2 regions of the Nocardioides sp. NPDC054178 genome follow, and region 2 is predicted to be linked to the other one. Evidence: riboswitches for the same ligand, from Rfam matches in the RefSeq annotation. Region 2 holds a riboswitch; the other holds the start of a gene.

Region 1 (3,399 bases), on a different contig from region 2:
CCCTGCTGGCCGGCCTGCGGATCCGGCCGGTGCGGCGCCGGGCACCGCTCGACCTGCCGGGCCAGGCGCTCGCGGTGGTCGCGCTGTCCGCCCTGACGTACGCCGTCATCGAGGCCGGCCACAGCGGCTGGCGCCCGGGCGCCGTGCTCGCGGCGGTGGTCGCGTTCTCGGCGGTCGTCGCCTTCGTCGTGGTGGAGCGCCGCTCCGCGGCGCCGGTGCTGCCTCTCGCCCTGGTGGCTCGGGGCCGGGTGGCGGTCGCGCTGGTCTCCGGGTTCGGCATCAACTTCGGGTTCTACGGCGGGATCTTCCTGCTCGGGCTCTACTACCAGCAGGTGCGGGGCTGGAGCGGTGCCGCGGCGGGGCTGATGTTCGTCATCCCGGCGGCCTTGACCACCTGCGCCAACGTGCTCGCCCCACGCCTGGCGTACGTCATCGGCCGGCGCCCACTCATCGTCGGCGGCCAGCTGATTCTGGCCGTGGGGATGCTCGCCCTGCTCCCGCTCACGACGACCACGCCCGTCTGGGCGGTCCTCGTCCTGCTGGTCCCGCTCGCCACCGGCGGCGCGCTGGCGATCACCCTTGTCACCGCGGACCTGATCGACGCCGTCGAGCCCGCCCGGGTCGGTGTCGCCACCGGCGCGCTGAGCACGTTCCGGCAGACGGGCGGCGCGATCGCGGTCGCCGTCTTCGGGGGCCTGGGGGCCGGTGCGACCGGGATCCTCACCCTCTCCGGGATGCGGGCCTGCCTCCTCGTGGGAGCTGTCGTCCTGGTGCTGACCGCACTGGTCGCGACCGCCAGGCGTCGAAGGTCTCAGGCTATACTTGAGGGTTAGCCCCAACGACACGCCGGAGGGGTTCTTTGACCAGGGCCCTTGCGACGCTTACCTTGTAGTTGTCTCTGTTGTAACTCCAACGATGTGGTCCCCCCGCCGCAGCCGTTCATTCCCCGAGTGGAGTTACGCACAACGGAGTAGACGATGGAGGACATCGTGTTCGACCACGAGCAGAAGCCCGGCCACGGCGCCGACGACGCGCAACGCGCGGCGGAGCAGGCTGACGAGCAGGGCCTTCTCTTCACCGACGATGTCTCGCCCCTGCCGAGCGACACCGGCTACCGCGGCCCGACGGCCTGCAACGCTGCTGGGATCAGCTACCGCCAGCTCGACTACTGGGCCCGCACCGGTCTGGTCGAGCCGAGCGTGCGCGGCGCCACCGGTTCCGGCACGCAGCGGCTCTACTCCTTCCGCGACATCCTGATCCTCAAGGTCATCAAGCGTCTCCTCGACGCCGGCATCTCGCTGCAGCAGATCCGCGCTGCCGTGCAGCACCTGCGTGAGCGGGGCACCGACGACCTGACCCGCGTCACCCTGATGAGCGACGGCGCCTCGGTCTACGAGTGCACCAGCAACGACGAGGTCATCGACCTGCTCCAGGGCGGGCAGGGCGTCTTCGGCATCGCCATCGGCGGCGTCTGGCGCGAGATCGAGGGCACGCTCTCCGAGCTCCCCAGCGAGCGTACGACCGAGGACGGCGAGCAGGTCGCCTCGATGTCCGACGAGCTCTCCGCTCGCCGCGCCGCGCGCAACGCCGGGTGATCAGGACTCAGTCGACACCGGACCCCGAGGCCCCGCAGACGCGGGACCTCGGGGTCCGGTCGTTTATGCTGGTGGTGCTGACCATCCCGCACGGGAGAGCTCCTCTTCGAAGGGGCGCCGAAGGGGCAATTCCTCCCCGGAAACTCTCAGGCACCCACGACTGTGCGGACCAGGCAACTCTGAAGCGGCGCCGATGCTGTGACAGAGGGGGAGGGCGTACGAGTTGTCTTAGATGCCCTCAGGAGCCACTGTGTCCGACACACCCACTCTGTCCGAGCTCGACGCCGCCTCGCCGTTCGTGGAGCGCCATGTCGGGCTCTCGGCAGCCGACGAGGCGACCATGCTCTCGCGGCTCGGGTACGACTCGGTAGCAGCGATGATGGACGCCGCCGTCCCGGCCGGGATCCGCTCGGTCGAGTCGCTGGACCTGCCGGCCGCGCTGAGCGAGGCGCAGGTCGCCTCGCTCGCCCGGGAGATCGCTGCCTCCAACAAGCCCGGCGAGGCGATGATCGGGCTCGGCTACCACGCCACCGTGACGCCGCCGGTGATCCGTCGCAACGTGCTCGAGGACCCGAGCTGGTACACCGCCTACACGCCCTACCAGCCCGAGATCTCCCAGGGCCGCCTCGAGGCGCTCATCAACTTCCAGACCATGGTCGGCGACCTGACCGGTCTGCCCGTGGCCAACTCCTCGCTCCTGGACGAGGGCACCGCGGCCGCTGAGGCGCTGGCCCTGGTGCACCGCGCCAACCGCAAGGGATCCGGCCCGTTCGTCATCGACGCCGACGCGCTCCCGCAGTCGATCGAGGTCGTCAAGGTGCGCGCCGAGGCGATGGGCCTCGAGGTCGTCGTGGCCGACCTCTCGCAGGGCCTGCCCGAGGGTGACGCGATCGGCGTGCTGGTGCAGTACCCCGGCGCCTCCGGCCGGGTGCCCGACTTCAAGCCGGTCATCGACGCCGCCCACGAGCGCGGCGCCCTCGCCGTCGTGGCCGCCGACCTGCTCGCCCTCACCGTCCTGGAGGCGCCCGGCACCCTCGGCGCCGACGTCGTCGTCGGTTCGAGCCAGCGCTTCGGCATCCCGCTCTTCTACGGCGGCCCGCACGCCGGCTACATGGCCGTCCACGCGGGGATCGAGCGGCACCTGCCCGGTCGTCTCGTCGGCGTCTCCGTCGATGCCGAGGGCCGACCTGCGTACCGACTCGCGCTCCAGACCCGTGAGCAGCACATCCGCCGCGAGAAGGCGACCTCCAACATCTGCACCGCCCAGGTGCTGCTGGCCGTCGGCGCTTCGATGTACGCCGTCTACCAAGGCCCCGACGGGCTGAAGACGATCGCGACCCGCACTCACCGCTACGCCGCCGTGCTGGCCGCCGCGCTCCGGTCGGCCGGCCTTCCCCTGGTCTCGGAGACCTTCTTCGACACGCTCGGTGTCACCGTGCCCGGCCGGGCGGCCGATGTCGTCGCCGCGGCGCGCCGGTTCGGCGTACATCTGCGTCACGTGGACGCCGACACCGTCGGCATCTCCACCTCGGAGGCGACCACCCGCTCGACGCTGTCGGCCGTGCTCAACGCCTTCGGCGTCTCGGGGGTGGACCTCGATGAGATCGACCGCACCACGGCCAGCGCGCTGCCCGACGGTCTCATCCGCACCACCGACTACCTCACCCACGAGGTCTTCAACGCGCACCACAGCGAGACCCAGATGCTGCGCTACCTGCACAAGCTGGCGGGGCGCGACTACGCGCTCGACAAGGGCATGATCCCGCTCGGCTCGTGCACCATGAAGCTCAACGCAACCACCGAG
Region 2 (3,399 bases):
CACTCCTCGATCAACGCGTCGTAGGCCGCGGCGTCGAGCAGGTCGGCAGTGCTCGAGATGCGCATCTCGAAGAGCCAGCCGGCACCGAACGGGTCGCTGTTGATCAGCGCGGGGTCCTCGACCACGGCGGCGTTGACCTCGAGCACCTCGCCGTCGGCGGGCGCGAACAGGTCGCTGACCGACTTCGTCGACTCCAGCTCACCGCAGCTCTCTCCCCCGGTGATCTTGGTGCCCACCTCGGGCAGCTCGACGAAGACGATGTCGCCCAGCGCCTCGGTGGCGAAGGCGGTGACGCCGACGCGGGCGAGGTCGCCGCGGGTCTCGAGCCACTCGTGCTCGGCGGTGTAGGACAGGTGGGTCGGGTTGGTCATGGCTGCGCTCATCTCTCGGCTCATTTCTTGGAGTAGAAGGGAAGGTCGACGATCTCGGCGTCCTCGCGGCTGCCGCGCACGTCGACCTGGACCTTGGTGCCTGCGACCGCGAGATCGGGCCGGACGTACGCCATCGCGATCGGGTGGCCGAGGGTCGGCGACGGGGAGCCGCTGGTGACGGTGCCGACCTCGTCGCCGGTGGCCGGGTCGACCACGGCGTAGCCGGCCCGCGGGGACCGGCGCCCGGCGGCCACCAGGCCGACGAGCACGCTGCGCGGGCCAACGTCCCGGCGTACGGCCAGGGCGGCCTCCCCCACGAAACCGTCGGGCTTGTCGAAGGAGACGACCCGGCCGAGGCCGGCCTCGAAGGGCGTCGTGTCGCGGGTCAGCTCGTGGCCGTAGAGCGGCATGCCCGCCTCGAGCCGGAGGGTGTCGCGGCAGGCGAGCCCGGCGGGGAGGAGCCCGTGCGGCGTACCGGCCTCGGTGAGCGCCTCCCAGACAGCGACGGCCACCGCGGGAGCGCAGTAGATCTCGAAGCCGTCCTCCCCGGTGTAGCCGGTGCGGGCGAGCAGGACGTCGACCCCGGCGACCGTGCCGGCGTCGATGGCGTAGTAGCGCAGGGCGGGCACGTCGAGGTCGGTCAGGGCCGCGACGATCTCAGCCGAGGCGGGTCCCTGGACCGCGATCAGCGCCCACTCGGCGGAGGCGTCGCGGACCGCGGCGTCGTACCCCTCGGCCCGCGAGGCCAGCGCCGGAGCGACCACGTGGACGTTGCTCGCGTTGGCGACGACCAGGTAGCGCTCCTGCTCGAGCCGGTAGACGACGAGGTCGTCGATGATGCCGCCGTCCTCGGCGCAGAGCATCGAGTAGCGGGCGCGGCCGATGCCGATCGCCGAGGGCCGGCCGACCAGGGCGTGGTCGAGGGCGCGTCCCGCCTCGGGGCCGGTCACCTCGATCTCGCCCATGTGGGAGAGGTCGAAGAGGCCCGCGGTGGTGCGTACCGCGTGGTGCTCGGCGGTCTCCGAGCCGTAGCGGACCGGCATGCTCCAGCCGGCGAAGTCGGTGAACGAGGCGCCGAGCGCCTGGTGGATCTCATGCAGAGGGGTAGCGACGGGTGAGGTCATGTGTGCGGGAGGCTCCCTGTTGGTGGGTGCCGACAGCGGCACCCGTGGACGGGTGACCTCCCCGCTCTGTCATCGCTACCTGAGAGCTTCACCGCCACGTCGGGGCGGTTTGCACCGTGGGTGCAGGACCGTCGGATCCTGACTTTCCAGAGGTCGCCTCACCACAGCGGTCAGTGGGCCTGAGAGATTCTGGGGAGGTTTGCTCCTTCGGCGCCTCACCCGGGATGGGCAAGGACTCTCCCGCTGCGGTTCAAGTGGCGGATGTGAAGTTGTGCGGCAAACCTAGGTCTGGCCACCTCGGCCGTCAAGATCCGGGCACCTCGACACCCACTAACGGGAACTGTTCTCACCCGCTCTACGATGGCGCGGTGCCACCGACCAACGCCAGCACCCGGGTCCCCGTGGTCATCCTCACCGGCCATCTCGGGTCCGGGAAGACCACCCTGCTCAACCATCTGCTGCGCCAGCCCGGTGCCCGGGTGGGCGTGGTCGTCAACGACTTCGGCGACATCAACGTCGACGCCGGCCTCGTCACCGGCCAGATCGACGAGCCGGCCTCGATCGCCGGCGGCTGCCTGTGCTGCCTGCCCGACGCCGGCGGTCTCGACGACGCGCTGGAGAAGCTGACCCACCCGCGGCTCGCGCTCGACGTCGTCATCGTCGAGGCCAGCGGGCTCGCCGAGCCCGGCACCCTGGCCCGGCTGGTCCGGTTCAGCGGCGTCGAGCGCGTACGCCGCGGTGGGCTCATCGAGGTCGTCGACGCCTCGGCCTACTTCGACACCCTCGACGACGGCCGGGGCCCGGCGCCGGTCAGGTTCGCGGCCGCGTCCCTGGTCGTCGTCAACAAGACCGACCTGGTGCCGGCTCCTGAGCGGGACGAGGTCCTGGCCCGGATCGAGCGGCGCGTGCGGGAGCACAACCCCGAGGTCCACATCGCGTACGCCGTGGGCGGCCGCATCGACCCGCGGCTCGTCTACGACGCCGCGGTGCCCGAGGACCCGCCCGACGAGCTGCCGATCGCGGCGCTGCTGCGCGAGGCGGCCGCCTCGCACGAGGCCCATCAGCATGCCCGGGCCGTCACCGTGACGACCCCGGGCACCATCGAGCCGGCGCGGCTGGTCGACCTGCTCGAGGAGCCGCCGGCGACGGCGTACCGGGTCAAGGGGACCGTCGCCGTCGCGACCGGCCAGGGCCCGCGCAGCTACCAGGTGAACCTGGTCGGCCGCAGCGCCCATGTCGCGGCGGCGCGGACGCCCGGCCCGGCGAGCGAGCTCGTGGCCATCGGACTGGAGCTCGAGACCGACGCGGTGCGGCAGCGCCTCGCCGACGCCCTGGCCCCGGCCGAACGGCCGAGCACCGAGGGTCTTCGCCGGCTGCGCCAGCTGGTCCGGGTCAGCCTCTGACCAGCGGCCTCGGCCCGCGACGTACGGCGAAGTGTGAGGACATCGACGACAGTCGCGCCGTCCCGGCGTGCTGAGCAGCTAGCCTCGTAGATGTGAACCAGCCCAGCACCGACACGCCTGACATCAAGCCCAGGTCGCGCGCCGTCACCGACGGCCTGGAAGCCACCGCTGCGCGAGGGATGTTGCGCGCGGTCGGCCTCGGAGACGACGACTTCGCCAAGCCGCAGATCGGCGTCGCCTCGTCGTGGAACGAGATCACGCCCTGCAACCTGTCCCTGGACCGGCTCGCGAAGGCGGTGAAGAACGGCGTTCACGCGGCCGGCGGCTATCCGCTGGAGTTCGGCACCATCTCCGTCTCCGACGGAATCTCGATGGGCCACGAGGGCATGCACTTCTCGCTGGTCTCGCGCGAGATCATCGCCGACTCGGTCGAGACCGTGATGAACGCCGAGCGGCTCGACGGCTCCGTGCTGCTCGCGGGCTGTGACAAGTCGCTGCCCG

What was found. Region 2 has a riboswitch for glycine ahead of gcvT (glycine cleavage system aminomethyltransferase GcvT). Riboswitches for the same ligand answer to the same signal wherever they lie in the genome.
Region 1: linked by a shared signal. The riboswitch ahead of gcvP (aminomethyl-transferring glycine dehydrogenase) and the one ahead of gcvT (glycine cleavage system aminomethyltransferase GcvT) in region 2 are both predicted to bind glycine.

Annotation. Positions count from the first base shown of each region.
Region 1 is NZ_JBVJKY010000003.1:628,752-632,150, reverse strand. Features, by position in the region: gene ACZ6WN_RS15660 (MFS transporter) at 1-833, shown strand, start outside; gene ACZ6WN_RS15655 (MerR family transcriptional regulator) at 978-1,595, shown strand; glycine riboswitch at 1,677-1,768, shown strand; gene gcvP (aminomethyl-transferring glycine dehydrogenase) at 1,828-3,399, shown strand, end outside.
Region 2 is NZ_JBVJKY010000010.1:109,125-112,523, reverse strand. Features, by position in the region: gene gcvH (glycine cleavage system protein GcvH) at 1-371, opposite strand, end outside; gene gcvT (glycine cleavage system aminomethyltransferase GcvT) at 392-1,495, opposite strand; glycine riboswitch at 1,552-1,651, opposite strand; glycine riboswitch at 1,653-1,748, opposite strand; gene ACZ6WN_RS27885 (CobW family GTP-binding protein) at 1,864-2,898, shown strand; gene ilvD (dihydroxy-acid dehydratase) at 2,991-3,399, shown strand, end outside.